Solidesulfovibrio fructosivorans JJ]: one gene and its partner. The protein of the gene in region 1 interacts with the protein of each later gene in a pairwise test. Links are inferred from orthologs where the notes say so. Each region holds a gene or a part of one and is shown on either strand. Other genes may lie near its edges.

What was found.
Region 2: the proteins of nusG (region 1) and rho interact in binary tests that used the Escherichia coli proteins (3 or more experiments, as listed by UniProt). The link is inferred for Solidesulfovibrio fructosivorans JJ] from one-to-one orthologs.

Annotation. Positions count from the first base shown.
Region 1 is NZ_AECZ01000016.1:100,934-109,855, forward strand. Bases 54-2,925 are described here. They hold nusG (transcription termination/antitermination protein NusG), read right to left. Parts: upstream 1,836-2,925; coding sequence 1,272-1,835; downstream 54-1,271. Other genes in these bases: rplA (50S ribosomal protein L1), read right to left, coding at 82-789; rplK (50S ribosomal protein L11), read right to left, coding at 819-1,241; secE (preprotein translocase subunit SecE), read right to left, coding at 1,847-2,149; rpmG (50S ribosomal protein L33), read right to left, coding at 2,264-2,413; tuf (elongation factor Tu), read right to left, coding at 2,417-2,925. In the rest of the region: more of tuf, read right to left, coding at 2,926-3,610; ATP-dependent zinc metalloprotease FtsH, read left to right, coding at 4,350-6,179; DESFRDRAFT_RS12535 (hypothetical protein), read right to left, coding at 6,340-6,975; DESFRDRAFT_RS12540 (hypothetical protein), read right to left, coding at 7,107-8,588; prmC (peptide chain release factor N(5)-glutamine methyltransferase), read right to left, coding at 8,682-8,922. UniProt on the Escherichia coli protein: Part of the processive rRNA transcription and antitermination complex (rrnTAC). The complex forms an RNA-chaperone ring around the RNA exit tunnel of RNA polymerase (RNAP).
Region 2 is NZ_AECZ01000006.1:103,352-112,284, forward strand. The notes cover bases 190-3,072. They hold rho (transcription termination factor Rho), read left to right. Parts: upstream 190-948; coding sequence 949-2,196; downstream 2,197-3,072. Other genes in these bases: DESFRDRAFT_RS05940 (CarD family transcriptional regulator), read left to right, coding at 190-592; DESFRDRAFT_RS05950 (M48 family metallopeptidase), read left to right, coding at 2,361-3,072. Outside these bases: more of DESFRDRAFT_RS05940, read left to right, coding at 80-189; more of DESFRDRAFT_RS05950, read left to right, coding at 3,073-3,821; DESFRDRAFT_RS05955 (phosphotransferase family protein), read left to right, coding at 4,183-5,295; DESFRDRAFT_RS05960 (adenylyl-sulfate kinase), read left to right, coding at 5,298-5,918; DESFRDRAFT_RS20685 (class I SAM-dependent methyltransferase), read right to left, coding at 5,986-7,026; DESFRDRAFT_RS05970 (tRNA-binding protein), read right to left, coding at 7,053-7,385; DESFRDRAFT_RS05975 (hypothetical protein), read left to right, coding at 7,474-7,791; DESFRDRAFT_RS05980 (DUF1848 domain-containing protein), read right to left, coding at 8,218-8,933. UniProt on the Escherichia coli protein: Facilitates transcription termination by a mechanism that involves Rho binding to the nascent RNA, activation of Rho's RNA-dependent ATPase activity, and release of the mRNA from the DNA template.

The DNA of each region.
Region 1 (8,922 bases):
GTTTTATATCGAAAAATCGTCCCAGGCCAAAGGACGCACCTTTGGCCGGGGACAATTGGTTGCAAAAAAGGGGAGCTACGGTTAGCCCTCGAGAAGCTTGCGCACCGACTGGGTGTCCACCTTGATGCCGGGCCCCATGGTCGTGGCCAGGGCCATGGCCTGCAGATAGGTTCCCTTGGCGGCCGAGGGCTTAAGCCGCATGACGGTGTCGATCAGGGCCCGGAAGTTGTCGAGCAGCTTCTCGGCACCGAACGAACGCTTGCCCAGCGGCACATGGAGCACACCGGCCTTGTCCACCTTGAACTCGACCTTGCCGGCCTTGAGCTCCTGGACGGCCTTGGCGATGTCAAAGGTGACGGTGCCGGTCTTGGCGTTGGGCATGAGGCCGCGAGGGCCGAGGATCTTGCCGATCTTGCCGACCGAAGCCATCATGTCGGGGGTGGCAACGGCCTTGTCGAAGTCGAGGAAGCCGCCCTTGATCTTTTCGATCAGCTCGTCGCCGCCGGCGATGTCGGCTCCGGCCTCGCGGGCCTCGGCCTCCTTGTCGCCCTTGCAGAAGGCGACCACGCGCACGCTCTTGCCCAGCCCATGGGGCAGGGAGACGGCGCCGCGGACCATCTGGTCGGAGTACTTGGGGTTGACGCCCAGGCACAGGGCGACGTCGACGGTCTCGTCGAACTTGGCTACGCCCGTCTTGACGGTCAGAGCCATGGCTTCGGTGAGATCGAATTTATTCGTGAGGTCAAGGTCTTTGACCGCCTCGCGGTATTTTTTGCCGTGCTTGGCCATTTCGGAATATCCTCTCGCGGTCGTGCCGGTTAGACGATGTCGATGCCCATGCTGCGAGCCGTGCCGGAGATGGTGCGGCAAGCCGCTTCCACGTCCTTGGCCGTCATGTCCACGAGCTTGAGCCTGGCGATTTCCTCGATCTGGGCCTTGGTGATCTTGCCCACCTTGGTCTTGTTGGGCTCGCCCGATCCCTTGTCGATCTTCGCGGCCTTGACCAGAAGCACGGAGGCCGGCGGCGTCTTGGTGATGAACGTGAAGGAGCGGTCGGCGTAGATGGTGATGAGCGCCGGAATGATGGTGCCCTTCTGGTCCATCGTCTTGGCGTTAAACGCCTTGCAGAACTCCATGATGTTGACGCCGTGCTGCCCCAAGGCCGGACCGACCGGCGGAGACGGGTTGGCCGAACCGGCCGGAAGCTGCAATTTGACCTTGGCGACGATCTTCTTGGCCATGATGCGTATCCTTAAGCGGGACGACGCCCGTTAGTTTTTGCTCACCTGCACGAAATCGAGCTCCACCGGCGTCTGCCGCCCGAAGATGGATACCGAGACGCGAAGCTTGCCCTTGTCGTAGTTGACGTCCTCGACGACGCCGTTGAAGCCGCCGAAGGGGCCGTCGATGACGCGGACATCATCGCCCCGCTCGAAGTGGTACTTGGGTCTGGGCTGCTCCTGACGGCTGACCATCAGGCTCAAAATCTTGTCAGCCTCGCTGTCGCGCATGGGCGTGGGCTGGTTCTTGCCGCCGATGAAACCGGTCACGCGGGGGATGGACTGCACAAGGTGCCAGGAGTTGTCGTTCATGGACATCTTGACCATGACGTACCCCGGGTAGAACTTGCGGGTGGATGTCCGTTTCTCCCCCTTGACCAGTTCGATGACCTTTTCCGTGGGAACGACGACTTCCTCGATGCTCCCGCCATCCTGGCCGGTGCGCATCATCTCGCGGATGGTCTGCTCCACACGGTTCTCAAAACCCGAGTAGGTGTGGACAATATACCACCGCGCGGGTACGCGCTGTTCGCCGGAGCCTTCCTGTTCGGTCATGATCGATCCCGTTACGATAAAATGAACGCGACAAGCCTGGAGAGGGCCATGTCGACGACGCCGAGGTAAATGGCCATAATGACGCTGAAAACCAAAACGGCGACGCCGGTCTTGATGGTTTCCTGGCGCGTGGGCCAAGTCACCTTCTTCAGTTCGACCTTGGACTGTTCGAAAAACTCCTGGGCCGCCTTGACGTAACCCGTAAGGGATTTTCCGGACTTGGCCGAGGCCTCCGCCTTGGCGGAGGGCTTGCCGGCCGCGGCCTTGAGGGGCTTGTCAGCGCCCTGGGCCGCCTGTGTCTTTTCTTTGGCCATGACCTCGCCTTGCTCGATATATGGCAGGGCAGGAGGGATTCGAACCCCCAGCCCTCGGATTTGGAGTCCGATGCTCTACCGTTGGAGCTACTGCCCTGCGTTAATACCCGGCGCCTACTTGGTTTCCCGATGGACCGTATGCTTATGGTCGAACGGGCAGTACTTCTTGACCTCGAGGCGGCCGGTGGTATTCTTCTTGTTTTTTTCCGTCGAATAATTCTTGCGCTTGCACTCGGTGCACTGCAACTGGATGTTGATGCGCATTTTCTACTCCACGATTTCCGAAACGACGCCGGCGCCAACGGTGCGGCCGCCTTCGCGGATGGCGAAGCGCAGGCCCTTTTCCATGGCGATGGGGGCGATCAGTTCCACGTTGAAGGTGGCGTTGTCGCCGGGCATCACCATCTCGACGCCCTCGGCCAGGGTCACGACGCCCGTGATGTCGGTCGTGCGGAAATAGAACTGGGGACGGTAGCCGGTGAAAAACGGGGTGTGGCGGCCGCCCTCTTCCTTGTTGAGAACGTAGACCTCGGCCTTGAACTTGCGGTGCGGCGTGATGGAGCCCGGCTTGGCCAGAACCTGGCCGCGCTCGACCTCGTCGCGCTTGACGCCGCGAAGGAGCACGCCGACGTTGTCGCCGGCCTGGCCCTGGTCGAGGATCTTGCGGAACATCTCGACGCCGGTGCAGGTGGTCTTGACCGTATCCTTGATGCCGATGATCGCCACTTCGTCGCCCACGGTGATGATGCCGCGCTCGACACGGCCGGTGACCACGGTGCCGCGGCCGGAGATGGAGAACACGTCCTCGATGGGCATGAGGAACGGCTTGTCCACGTCGCGCTTGGGCTCGGGGATGTACGCGTCGCAGGCGTCGAGCAGCTCGAAGATCGGCTTGGCGTCCGGGCTGTCCGGGCCTTCGGCCTCAAGGGCCTTCAGGGCCGAACCCTTGATGATCGGAATGTCGTCCCCGGGGAAGCCGTACTTGGTCAAAAGCTCGCGCACTTCGAGTTCGACCAGCTCGAGCAGTTCGGGGTCGTCGACCAGGTCGACCTTGTTCATGAAGACGACGAGCTGGGGCACGCCGACCTGACGGGCGAGCAGGATGTGCTCACGGGTCTGGGGCATGGGGCCGTCGGTTGCGGCCACCACCAGGATGCCGCCGTCCATCTGGGCGGCGCCGGTGATCATGTTCTTGATGTAGTCGGCGTGGCCCGGGCAGTCGACGTGCGCATAGTGGCGCTTGTCGGTCTCATATTCGACGTGGGCCGTGGCGATGGTGATGCCGCGTTCCTTTTCCTCGGGGGCCTTGTCGATCTGGTCGAAGGGGATGTACTCGCCAAACCCCTTGAGGCTGGCCAGGCGCGTGATGGCGGCCGTCAGCGTGGTCTTGCCGTGGTCGATGTGCCCGATGGTGCCGATGTTGACGTGCGGCTTTTTCCGCTCAAATTTCGCCTTGCCCATGTCGTCCCCCTAAGCAGCGGTTTGACTTCGGATTTTTGGGTGAATTCGGATATGGAGCCCACGACCGGATTTGAACCGGTGACCTCTTCCTTACCAAGGAAGTGCTCTACCGACTGAGCTACGTGGGCCTCTATAAAATGCGTAGGACACGGGAGGCATTGGAGCGGGAAACGAGACTCGAACTCGCAACCCTCAGCTTGGAAGGCTGATGCTCTAGCCAATTGAGCTATTCCCGCGTATGTCACACGTAGTACATGCGACAGGGCTTCCTGTCTCCTACAGCATTCGCGCGTTATGGTGGAGGGGGGTGGATTTGAACCACCGAAGGCGTACGCCGACAGATTTACAGTCTGTTCCCTTTGGCCACTCGGGAACCCCTCCGCTCTGGAGCTGGCGATGGGACTCGAACCCGCAACCTGCTGATTACAAATCAGCTGCTCTGCCAGTTGAGCTACGCCAGCGCCCAAGAGGCAATCTGTTAGCTCGGCAAAGCCGGATTGTCAAGTCTTTTTCGTTCGCTCACGGCCACATCCGCTTCAGGCGGACGCGAAGTGGGTTTATTACGCGGGTGCCCCAACCTTGGCAACAACTTTTTTTTAATTTTCCTCATTTTTTTCCGCCCGCCCCGCTCGACCCGTTTTTTGCGCCACGCGTTGCAAAGAAACGCGAATTTCCGTAGAAGCCGTAACGATAAAAACCGAATCTCAACCTACCAGCCATCGAGTCCTCTGTGAAGAACATGGAAAAACATCATCGATTTTCCCTTTGGTACGTGCTCATCGCCATCTGGGGCGTTTTGCTCCTCAACAACTTCATCGTCACCACCTACGGTCCGAAAAACCTGCCCTACTCCGAGTTCCTGAAGAAACTCCAGGCCGGGGACATCACCGAAGTCTCCATCACAGGCGACGTCATCGAAGGAACCATGAAGGTGCCGGACGCCGCGACCAAGGAGCCCAAGGACGAGGAGTTCGTCACCCGCCGGGTCGCCCAGGACCTGTCCAACGAACTGGCCAAGTACAACGTCCATTTCCGGGCCCAGCCCGAATCCACCTTTCTGCGCGACATCCTGTCCTGGATCATCCCCATCATGATCTTCTTCGGCATCTGGTATTTCCTCATGCAGCGCCTGAACCCGGGGGCCGGCGTCATGGCCTTCGGCAAGAACAAGGCCCGCGTCTACGCCGAGAAGGATCTCTCCACCCGCTTCGCCGACGTGGCCGGTTGCGACGAGGCCAAGGCCGAACTCGTGGAGATCGTCGATTACCTGAAGACCCCGGACCGCTTCCGGCGGCTCGGCGGCGAAATGCCCAAGGGCGTGCTGCTCATCGGCCCGCCGGGCACGGGCAAGACGCTGCTTGCCCGGGCCGTGGCCGGCGAGGCCGGGGTGCCGTTTTTTTCCATCTCCGGCTCGGAATTCGTGGAAATGTTCGTGGGCGTTGGCGCGGCCCGGGTCCGCGAGCTGTTCGTCCAGGCCAAGGAAAAGGCCCCATGCATCATCTTCATCGACGAGCTCGACGCCATCGGCAAATCCCGGGCCGGGGCCATCGTCGGGGGACATGACGAGCGGGAGCAGACCCTAAACCAGCTGCTCGTCGAGATGGACGGCTTCGACCCGCGCGTGGGGGTTATCATCATGGCCGCCACCAACCGGCCCGAGACCCTCGATCCGGCGCTTTTGCGGGCCGGGCGCTTCGACCGGCAGGTGCTGGTGGACAAGCCGGACGTGGCCGGACGCGAGGCCATCCTGCGCGTGCACGCGGCCAAGGTCATCCTGGGCCCCGAAGTGGACCTCTCGGTCATCGCCCGCAAGACGCCGGGTTTTTCCGGGGCCGATCTGGCCAACGCCATCAACGAGGCGGCCTTGCTCGCCGCGCGCAAGGACAAGGACGCTGTGGGCATGGCCGACCTGGAAGAGGCCGTGGACCGCATCATGGGCGGCCTGGAAAAGAAAAACCGCGTCATCAATCCCAAGGAAAAACAGGTGGTGGCCTACCACGAGGCCGGCCACGCCGTGGTCGCCACCTTCACGCCCGGGGCCGACGAGGTGCACAAGATTTCCATCGTGCCGCGCGGCATCGGGGCGCTCGGCTGGACGCAGCAACTCCCGACCGAGGACCGCTACCTCATGTCGCAGACGGAGTTGCTCGGCAAAATCGACGTGCTGCTCGGCGGGCGGGGGGCCGAGCGCCTCATCTTCGGCGACATCTCCACCGGGGCGCACAACGACCTGCAACGGGCGACGGACATCGCCCGGGCCATGGTGGCGGAATACGGCATGGGCAGGACCCTCGGTCCGGCCACCTTTCCGCGCCAGAACCGGCCGGTTTTTCTGGGTGCGGAACAGAGCGGGCTGGCCGGACGGGAATATTCCGAAGCCACGGCGGCCAAGCTCGACGCCGAGATCAAGGAGATCCTGGAAGCGTCGCAGGAGCGCGTGGCCGAGCTTTTGGCCGACAAGAAGGAGCTTTTGGAAAACATCGCCCAGACGCTTTTGGAAACGGAAACCATCGACGAGGCGCGGTTCAAGGCCCTGGTGGAGGCGGCCGGAGGAGGCCCCAAGGTGTAGTCCCTTCCTCTCGGACGATGAAAAAGGCGGGCTTTCCTCTCCTTCGGGTTGGGGAAAGCCCGCCTTTCACGTTTTAAGCCGCTTGCGAAGGGCCTGGACAAACCGTCTCCCGCGCGTGCTGGGCCGACAGCGCGGGGACGCGACCGGACGCGGACGGCCCTTACGGCGTTTCCGGCGGCGTCGAGGCTGGCGGCGTCGCGGCCGGCGGATTGCCGGCCTGGGGCGCACCCGATGCCCCCGGTTCCTTGTTTTGCAGCAACATCATTTTTTCGGCACTGCCCACGCTTGAACCAAAGAAATATTGCACGACGGAGGTAAACGCGGCAATCAGGGCGCCAATCAACAGGGCAAGCTGTTCCTTTGCCTGGGGAGTCCCCAGCGGTCCCGAAGGCTCGTACCAATACTGGGCAATAAGAACGCCGAAAAAACCTGCCACGATAAGGATGGACAGCGTCCATTTTGCATAGATATTTATTTTTTTCAGCGATCTAAAGTCTTGCGCATTGATGCTGTCCAATTCGCTTTGCGGCCCGCAGGCGTTCGCTTCCTTCACGACGGCCAGTCGGCTCAGCTGGTGCCTGAAGGCTTCTTCCGCGGCCTTTATCTTGTCGACGTTGGCCGCATCGGAGACGGGCTCGACCAGCTTGTCCAGGTCGCCCGCAACACCGAGAGCTTTGCCCAGGGCCTCCAACCCGGCTTTCCGTAGCGGAGCATTTTGGGCATCGCAAAGGCACGCGGCAAGAACCGGGGATTGGCTTCGAATTTTCTCGGCGATACTTTCACACGTCGCTCCCATAGCGCCTCCTTGGGCCGGCCCAAGCACGGCCCTTGGCGAAACTATGCCACAACACGTATTTGGTGGACAATACCATATTGCGATTATCCGAAGAAAATTCCCCCTCAAAAGACGCAACCGCCGCTTGCGCGTCACCGCTCCCCTGCGCCGGCGCGCACGAACAGCAGGCTGCCCCGGCCGCGACGGACCAGACGCCAGCCGGGATCGGCGGCCAGGGCGGCGATGACCGGATCGTGGATACTTAAAAGAATCACGTCCGGCGGGTAGGCCTCGAGGAAATCACGCCAGCCCGGCCCGGCATTGATGAAACGGAAATAGGCCTCGTGGACCGGACGCGGGTAGACCGTCTCGTAGCGGCCGTCCATGGCCACCTTGACCGCCGGATACTCGTTCCAGGACAACCACTCGCCCCAGTTGAAATGGGCCAGCACGTTGCCGCGCAGGCGACCGTGCTCCCGCAGCCATTCCACCGCCCCCACGGGATAGGAAAAATCCCCCGCTCCCGGCGCGTCGCAGTCCGGGGCGGTGATGCGCCAGGGCGTCGCCAGCACGAAGTTGACGGCAAGCGCCGCCACAAACCCTCCAAGAGCCACGGGCAGCCAGCGATACCGCTTCGCCAGCCTGGAAAGGGCCGGGCCGGCCTCGATCCCCTTGCCGTCGGCGAAAATCGACGGGAGCAGCGCGGCAAAGGCCAGAATGAAAAAAATCTGGTGGCGCAAATGCCCCATGGCCATCCAGGCCGTCACCCCGAGGACCAGCAAGTCCGTCAGGTCGCGGTGGCGGCGTTTGACCAGGAAAAACGCGGTCAACCCGGCCATGCCCAGCAATATCCAGGCGTTAACGGCCAGCCTGCCCAGTCCGATCGCCCGCCAGACCGAGGCCCACTCGGCCACGTCCGGCCGGGGAAGCCGTATGGCCGCGAGCAGATAGGTCCAATAATCGAGCCCGTACGGGTTCACCAGCGTCACCAGGGCGCAGGCGAGTCCGCAGGCGGCCAAAGGGAAAACGCCGCGCCGCCGTTGCAGCGCCCCGGCCGCGTACAGCCCGACCAGCCCGAGCCCGGCCAGAAAGCCGCCGTGGAGATTGGCCCAGACGAGCATCATAAGCGGCAGCCACCCAAGCCGCTTCCACTTCCCGTCCGCGCGAAAGGCCTCCAGCCGCCACAGGAACACGGCGAAGAACAGGTAAGTGAAAATCTGCGCCCGGGCCGGGGCGAACCCGATCACCAGCAGCTCGCCGGCAACGAAGCAGAAAAGACCACTCGTGACGGCATCGGCCCGCCGGACCCGCGAGGCGGCGAAAACGCCCAGGCAGACCCCGGCCGCGGCGAGGTAGCGCAGGGCCTGGATGCCGGCCATGCCGCAGGCGGTCAAAAGCGGATAGTAGACGACCCCGGTCAGCCACTCGTGGTAGACCCACGGGGTCAGCGTCGGGGTGTAGGCAAAGACGTCTTTATAAGGGAAGCCCTGCCGCCAGAAGAGACGGCCGAAGGCGAGGTAGCCCCAGAGGTCGAAGTCGGCGGCGGTGATGGCCAACCTGCCCGCCACCAGCAGCGCCGGCACGGCCACGGCAAGGGCAAGCAGGATTTTCTCCCTGGTGGATCGCGGCGGCATGGGACCTCACTTTCCCGGCCCGGACCGGACCGTTGCTTGATATATCCGGTCCTAGCTTACGGGTCCGTAGTGAGGCAACACGCCGCATCCCGCTCAGGCGGGCTTTCGCCCCTCCACCACCCGGTCATGGCCGGCCAGATCGCGGCGCACGGCCACATCCGCGAAACCGGCCTCGGCCAGGACAGCGGCGGCAGCCGGGCCCTGCTCCCAGCCGATTTCGACGAGCAGCCAGCCGCCCGGGGCCAGCCGGTCAAAGGCGGTTCGCGCCACCACCGGCACGGCCTCGAGCCCGCTTTCGCCGGGCACCAGCGCGCCTTGCGGCTCGAAATCGCGC
Region 2 (8,933 bases), on another replicon or contig:
ATGGCGGCAAGTGCGCTATTTTGGCTCCTAGACGGCGATCGTGCGTGCCTAACGCGCGATTTCCGAAAGGAGTCGAACGGTGTTTTCCGAGGAACAACTTGTCGTGTATCCGGCCCAGGGAGTGGGCAGGGTCGAACGTATCGAGACCCAGGTAATCGGCGGGACCTCGGCTGATTTCTTTATCGTTCGCATCCTCAGCAACAACGTCACGCTCATGGTCCCGGTGGCCAACGCCGAAAACGTGGGCCTGCGGCCGCTGTGTACGGCCGAGGAAGGGCTGGCCATCATCGAGTCCCTCAAGGACCGGTCGGATTTCACCGGCTACACCGGCCAGAACTGGAACCGCCGCTACCGCGAATATTCCGAGAAGCTCAAAAGCGGCGATCTGGCCGACGTGGCCTACGTGCTCAAGGAACTGCTGCTGATCGGCCAGAACAAGGAGCTTTCCTTCGGCGAGCGCCGGTTGCTCGAGCAGGCCACCAGCCTGCTCACCCTCGAGCTGGCCCTGGCCCTGGACAAGGACCAGCAGGAAATAAAAGACGTCATCAACGAGATCTTCGCCGACGTTCTGGCGCCCAAACCCGAGGAATGATCCGGGCCGGCGGCTCTTTTCGACCCAAAGCCGCCCATGCGCTTGACAGTCCCCGGAAAATGTATATGGATCGTTCCAGGCCGTTGTCGGTCTGTCCCCCACTGCCCTGGTCCCCGTAAAAAAGCGAGTTTGCGCCGTTCCCCCCGTGGAGCGACCCCACTGAACTCACGCTGCATCGGGTTTTTTCTTTCACTTCAATATGCGCATCTTTGCGCCGGGCTATTCCTGTGAGCAACGCACCAAAACGCCGTGGACGTCCGCCCCAGTCCCCTCCCCCTCCCGCACCTACCGATACCGTCGAAAACGACGACATTGTGCAACCACCTGCAGCGAAACCGGGCCTCATGGAGACGTCCATGAACCTCTCCGAACTCAAGCTCAAAAGCATGCCCGAGTTGATGGACCTGGCCGTCCAATACAACGTCGAGAATCCCAACGGCATGCGCAAGCAGGAGCTCATCTTCGCCCTGCTGCAAAGCTGCGCCTCCCAAAACGGCGCCATTTTCGGCGAAGGCGTGCTGGAAATCCTGCCCGATGGCTTCGGATTCTTGCGCTCGCCCATGTACAGCTACATGCCGGGCCCCGACGACATCTACGTCTCGCCCTCCCAGATACGCCGCTTCGGCCTGCGCAAGGGCGACGTGGTTTCCGGCCAGATCCGCCCGCCCAAGGAAGGCGAACGTTATTTCGCCCTGTTGCGCGTGGGCGAGATCGGCTTCGCCCCGCCCGAGGCCTCGCGAAACCTGGTGCTCTTCGACAACCTGACGCCGCTTTATCCCGACAAGCGCTACGTCATGGAAAACGGAGCGGAGAACTACTCGTCCCGGGTCATCGACCTCCTGACCCCCATCGGCCATGGCCAGCGCGGCATCATCGTCGCCCCGCCCCGCACCGGCAAGACCATGCTGTTGCAGACCATCGCCAACTCCATCAACGCCAACCGCCCCGACGTCTTCCTCATCGTGCTGCTGATCGACGAACGCCCCGAGGAAGTCACGGACATGGAGCGCACGGTCAAGGCCGAGGTCGTCTCCTCCACCTTCGACGAGCCGCCCCAGCGCCACGTGCAGGTGGCCGAGATGGTCATCGAAAAGGCCAAGCGCCTGGTCGAACGCAAGATCGACGTGGTGATCCTCCTCGACAGCATCACCCGTCTCGGCCGCGCCTACAACGCCGTAACCCCCTCGTCCGGACGCGTGCTCTCCGGCGGCCTCGACGCCAACGCCCTGCAGCGGCCCAAGCGCTTTTTCGGCGCGGCCCGCAACATTGAGGGCGGCGGATCGCTCACCATCATCGCCACGGCGCTCATCGACACCGGTTCCCGCATGGACGAAGTCATTTTCGAGGAGTTCAAGGGCACCGGCAACATGGAAATCTATCTGGACCGCCACCTCGCCGAAAAGCGCGTCTTCCCGGCCATCGACATCAACCGGTCCGGCACCCGCAAGGAGGAGCTGCTGCTCGAAACCGACGTGCTCAACCGCGTCTGGATTCTGCGCAAGCTGCTCGCCCCCATGAGCCCCATCGACTCCATGGAGTTCCTGCTCGACAAGATGCGCGGCACGAAAAACAACCGCGAGTTCCTCGACCTCATGAATAAGTAGCCGGGAATATACCCGGTTTTTCCTCCGCTCGGGGAACGGTCGGCGCTCCGGCCGTTCCCCGTCGCTTTTTTTTTGCCCAGCCCGCTTGAAAGCCCTTTATGAAAGATGGGTTAGGGAAGCGCCGTCGACTTTCCTTCCCGCCTGGATCGAGATATATACCGGCTATGTCCGTCCAACGCTTCCGCTTCGCGCCGGGCGTGACCCGGCGACTTGCCGCGGCCCTGGCCGCCGTCTTTTTCTTCGTGACCGCGGTCCTTGTCCCCGCGGCCCAGGCCAGCCTCTTCTCCTTCGACCTCAAGGACGAGCGCGAGCTCGGCGAGAAGTTCAACGCGCTCATCCGGGCCCGGATGCCCTTGATCGAAGACACCGAAGTCAACGATTACATCCAGGGCATCATCAACCGGCTGGTGCGGGTCAAGCCGCCCATGGCCTTTCCCATCACCCTCGGCGTCATCAACAACAACGCCGTCAACGCGTTCGCCGGCCCGGCCGGCTACGTCTTCGTCTACACCGGCCTGCTGCTCCAGATGGATCACGAATCCGAGGTGGCCGGCGTTCTGGCCCACGAACTGGGCCACGTCAGCCAGCAGCACATCGCCAAGCGCATGGGTGAAATGCAAGCCCTTTCCATCGGCCAACTCGTCGGCGTCCTGGCCGGCGTCATCCTCGGCCAGACCACCGGCAACCGCGACCTCGGCAGCGCCGTCGCCATAGGCAGCCAGGCGGCCTCGGCCCATGCCTACCTGAAGTATTCCCGCGACGACGAACGCGAGGCCGACCAGGTCGGCATGAACACCCTCGTCGCCGCCGGCTACCGGCCCCAAGGGCTCGTCGAGGCCTTTGAAACCATGCGCCGGCTGCGCTTCATGCAGGGCGGCGGCGTGATTCCCACCTACCTGAGCACCCACCCCGGCCTTGAGGAACGCATGGGCTACCTCAGGGACCGGCTGAAGCTGCTGCCCAAAAACGTGCTCGACCGCAAGGACAACGATGTGGCCTTCAAACGCGCCCAGATGCTGGTGCGCGCCCGCTACACCGACGCCAACAACGCCGTGGCCTACTTCCGCAAGCTCGGGGACAAGGCCACCTGCCTGGACAAGCTCGGGCTGGCCATCGCCCTGTCCCGGTCGCTGGCCGACGTGAGCCAGGCCAAATCGGCCTTCGAGACGGCGCTGGCCTGCGGCGGCAAGGACGCGCTGGTGCTGCGCGAATCGGGCCGCTATTTCCTGAAGATCCGCGACTTCGCCCGGGCCAAGAGCCTGCTCCAGGCGGCCCTGCGGCAAAATCCCCGGGATATCGACGCCAATTACGAATACGGCCGCATGCTGGCCCAGGAAGGCAATTACAGGGAAGCCGTGACCTACCTGGACCAGGTGCGCATGCGCGTGCCGGAAAACCCGGAAATCCGCGCCATCTACGGCCAGGTGCTCGGCCAGGCCGGCGACATCTTCCACGCCTACCTCAACCTGACCTACGCCGCCATCTACGAAAACAACCCCCGTCAGGCCAAATTCCAGATGGAAAAAGCCAAGGCCGCCGCCAAAAACGACGACGATCGCCGCGAACTGGCCCGGCTCGAAGAAACCATGAAAAAACGCTCGGCGTACTGGAAAAAGCGGTTTTAGAGAACTAGGAAGGGAGAGGAAAAGTGCGAGAGGGGAAACCCTTTAAAAAGGGTTCTCCCCTCTCGCGCTCTCCCCTTGCTAAACTTTTTATCAGTGTAGGCATCGACATTCTTTTCTCTCCCAAACAAAACTCCTGTCTTCCTTCGTCCCATCCCAGGCGCGACCTTCCTCCTCCCCCTTGTTTCCCCCGAAACGTCTTGCCCCCACGCCGCGTTCCGGCTTACCGTCACTCCAAACCCTTTGAAAGTTTTTGGGGAGGGAGGGGGGATGCGGGGGGAGGGAACCCCTTTTTGAAAAAAAGGGGTTCCCTCCCCCCGCATCGCATTCCACCAACCACACCACTCCCCCAAAGGAGCCAGCCATGCGCAAAGGGACCGAGGAAAAGACGCCCATCGTGGTGCGGCCCGAGGCTGTGGAGCGCTATTTGCGCGAATCTTTCGGCGACGGCGCGCGGCTTATCGGCGTATGCGCCATGGGCGCGGACGGCCAGGGCATGAAGGAATTCGGCTACGGCAAGCCGGTATGCCTGGATTTCGAGGTCGACGGCGAAGCGCGCCACGGCGTGCTGTCCATCATGCGCGGGGACAAGTACGGGCATCAGTTCTACTGGGACCGGGCGGCCATATTGATGTTCCAGTACGAGGCCGGGGGGCGCATGGAAAAGCATGTGCGTCCCATCGGGCTCGGCTATTTCGACCGGGACGACCGGCTGGTGCCGGTCAGCGCGCCCAAGGAATTTTTCATCATCAGCGAGAAGGCCCAAGGCTACGACTATTACCTGGATTTGCAGCGCATCCAGAAGACGGGCCTGGAAGACAGGGATGTGCGCATGGCCCGGGAATTCGCCAAATGGCTGGCCCGGGTGCACGCCGTCAAAAAGGACGACGCGGATTTGTACCTGCGCCGGGTGCGCAACCTGATCGGCGCGTCGGAATGCATTTTCGGACTGGTGGACGCCTACCCGCATCCCTACGAGTTGTTCCCGCCGGAAAAATTTTGCGCCTTGGAAAAACGCGTGATCGACTGGCGCTGGAAGCTGCGGGGCTTCACCCACCGCTTAAGCGAGGTGCACGGCGACTTCCACCCCTGGAACGTGCTGATCCAGGAAGACGGCGCGAAACGCGACTTCGCCGTGCTCGACCGCAGCCGGGGGCAGTGGGGCGAGCCGGCCGACGACGTGGCCACCATGAGCCTCAATTATGTGTTGTTCGGGCTGTACAAGGAACCGAAGCTCGCCGGGGATTTCGAGCGGCTGTACATGACCTTTTGGGAGACGTACCTGCGCGAATCGGGCGACGACGACATCCTTGCCGTCATCGCGCCGTTTTTCGTCTTCCGGGGACTGGTCGTGGCCTCGCCCCAATGGTACCCCGGCCATCCGCCCGAGGTGCGCAAGGGGCTCTTGCGCTTTCTCGTCAACGTACTCGAGGACGACCGGTTCGATTGCCAGGACTTCAACCGGTACATGAGGTGACCATGCCCGCCACGCTGTGGTTCACGGGACTGCCCGGATCGGGCAAAAGCGCGGTGGCCCGGGCCGTGGAAAAAACGCTGACCCTCGGCGGCTCCCGCGTGGCGTATTTAGAGATGGATGCCCGGCGCAAGGCCTACTTCCCCAAGCCCACCTACAGCGAGGCCGAACGCGAATCGGCCTACCGGCTCTTTGCCGAGGAAGCGGCCGGACTGTACCGCGCCGGCGGCCATGACTACATCCTCATGGACGCCTCCGCCCCGAAACGCGCCATGCGCGATTACGCCCGCTCGCTCATGGCCCGCTTCGCCGAGGCGCACATCCGTTGCGCCCTGGCCACGGCCATGGCCCGGGAGGCGGCCCGACCCGAAGGGCTGGTCATGGCCGGGCTCTACGCCAAGGCCATGCTGCGGAAAACCACCGGCCGGCAGTTCCCCGGCCTGGGGCAGGTCATCGGCGTGGACGTGCCCTTCGAGGAGGACCCGAAGGCGGAATGCATCGTGGAGGCCGAACACCTCCCCATCGAAGCCTGTCGCGACGCCGTGTTGGCCTTCCTGCGAAGTTGGGGGAGCGAAGACTCCGGGGGAGGCGCTGCCTCCCCTGGCCCCCACCGCCGGGGGGAATAATTCCCCCCGGGCCCCCTTCAAAAGGGAGCACGAGATGGGCGAAGGTTCACTCCCACCGCCATGCCGATCATGAACGCGGTCCGTCCAACACAGTGTGTTCCGGTGGCACGGGGCCCACTTTGCGGGCAATGAGGTAGCCGCGCGAATCGTTCTCGAACAGGGCCTCGTGCTCCACGGTAAAGCCGCTGGAGGTGAACCAGTGGCGCAGGCAGGCCATGTTCGGCACCCACCAATTGCTCCAGTGGTCCTGGAAGATGTCCTTGACGTAGTAGGCCATGGGCATGGCGGCGACGTTCGCGATACTGTCCGCATTGTCCGCGCAATACGCATCGACATGGCCCGCGCCTTCGAGCACCGCGCCCTCCACAAAGACCAACCCGCCGTCCTCCAGCACGGCATTGATGTTGGCGATGGCCAGCAAGGGACTGCGCAAGTGGTAGTAGACGCCGAAAAAAAGCACCACATCGAACCGCCCGTGCGCATCCGGAGCGAGGTTATAGACGCTCTCGCAAATATGCGCCGCATCGATGCCGTTTAGGGCGCGCATGGCGTCGAAGCCGCTCTGTTGCGGGGGCTGGATGTCGAAGGCCGTGACCCGCGCCCCGCGCCGGGCCATCTCCAAAGTATAGGGCCCATCCCAGGCCCCGATATCCAAAACCCTCTTGCCGGCGACATGTCGCGCCAGAGGATGTTCAAGCAGATGCGGCTTGTAGCGACAAACTCCTGGCGTCATGATCCCGGGCAGTATCTCAAAGGCATGGTACCACCAGGGCACGGCCAGAAGCCGGAGGAACTGCTCCTCGCCAAGCCGTTCCTTGTACCGTAAAAAATGAGGAAAACATTCCGGCAGAAACAGGGACTTGGGGAAACCGAGGGATTCGGCCGTCGCCGATATTTCCTCCGCAAAATAACTGGCGATGTAAACCCCGTCGTAGTCGATTCCAGGCTTCAAGGCCGCCGCCTGCCCAGGCGAAAGCACAGGCTTTCCTGAAAAGAAGCCGCCCGAATCGAAACTGTCGATAAAGGCCACGATTTCCATCGCCTCTGTTCGCAAGGCCGGAACCGACTGCTTTGCCCGCGATCCCGTTCCCCATACCAAAAGCCGCATACCCCCTCCTTCACTCCCCATGTCCTTTAAAAAACGCGCTGTCCCAAGGCCACTTCGCGCTCGGGCGCGAGCAACACCACACCGCCCTCGCCGTCGAGGCCGAGCACCAGCACCTCCGACAAAAAACCGGCGATGCGCTTGGGCGGAAAATTGACGACCGCGATGACCTGCCGGCCGGGCAAATCGCCGGCGGCGTAGAGATTGGTGACGCGGGCGCTCGACTTTCTGACGCCAAGCTCGCCGAAATCGATGGTCAGCTTGTAGGCCGGGATGCGGGCCTTGGGCAGCGGCTCGGCGGCCAGGATGCGGCCAACGCGCATATCCACCTTGAGAAAATCATCAAATGCAAGTGGTTCCATCATTTGGCCCCTTGTTGCACGCTCCCCTGTAACCAAACACGGGTTTGCGGGTACTAGTTTTGCAATACATCCTGCATCGGAGGATCGGATGTCCGAGGGACCCGTGCGTCATTGTCCAGGCTGCGGCCAAGCGCTTCGTTTTCCCGCCGGCATCGGCGGCATGCTCATGGCCTGTCCGGAGTGCGGCTACCGCTTCGCCTCGCCCTTCAAACTGGCCGCCCCGGCGGCCACGACCAAAGCCCCCATGATCGGGGCGTCCACGTCCATCGCTTCCAACGGCTCCTTTCCCGAAGCCGCCGGAAGTCCGCGTGAGGAGGCGCAGCAATCCCCGCCCCCCATGCGCCAAATAAAAGAAAATAGCCTCGCCGCCCGGGTGGCGGCCCTCTACGCGGCCAACAACCGCTGACCCCACCCTTTTCAAGGGAGGGGAAAAATTTCTTTCCCTCGAACCGAACGGTGTCGGTTCGATTGCTTCCTTTGGCTGGCCGGCGGGCGGTTGGCGGGACGCGCGGCGCATATTCGAAGAATACGCCTTCGCGTTCCGCCAACCGCCCGCCGCCCCAGACCAGGCGCCTCATACGCGAAAACAAGATGCCTACGCCATGGCCCTGGCAGTCAATCACCCCGATCGCATGCGCCTGTGCGGCAGCAATTCCCGAACTCCGCACCTTCGCTTCTCTTTCCCCTCCCATTCCGCTTCTCATGCAAAAACACCGCAATGAGAAAGACATCAGCCCCAATACCATTTCGTCCCGTTGAAAGTTTTTGAAGGGGGTCCAGGGGGAAACTTTTTTCAAAAAGTTTCCCCCTGGCCGCCGGAGGCATACCTTCATCACAACATCGTCACCCCGGGGTCGTGGCGGGCGAAGGCCGTCCGGGCGCGTTCGAAGCTCGACGTGGCGTAGCAGTAGCGACAGCCGAAGAGGCAGCGGTCGTAGGCGCCGATATCCTTGCTCGGGGCGCAGCCGCAACGCGGCCGCTGGTGCGGGTCCTTGCCCAGGGCGAGGGGCCTGCCGAGACGCGCGGCAATCCAGTCCGGGTCGACGCACCGGGCCGGGGTGATGCCCGCTTCCTGATAGAGTTCCGGCTGACAGCAGGTCATAAGCCGCATGCCGTGCGCGGCAGCCATGTCGCGCAGATCGAAAAGCAGGCGCAGGCGTTCCTCCTCGTCCGGGGGAAACGGCGCGAACCCTTGGGCGGCCAAGGGCTTCATGCGGCCGGCGATCTTGCGATAGGGCTCCAGGAAGCTGACCACCACCCGGTCGGTCAGACCGGCAAGGCGGTGGGCCAGTCGGGCAAAGGCGGCCCGGTGCCAGTCGGGCGGTGTTTTTTCCGTCAGCACGATGGGGTCGTAGCGCCAAGTGATCCGAGCCGGCAAGGCGGCGGCCAGGGCGGCGAACGCCGGCACGGAAACGTCCGGGGCCGGGCATTTCGGGTCCAGTTCCCGGGGATTAGCCAGCACCGTAAAGAGGAAAAAGGGTTCGTGGCCCATGGCCCGCAGTTCGGGCAGATGCGGCAGCAGCGGACGCGGGTCGCGGGTCCAGAAGA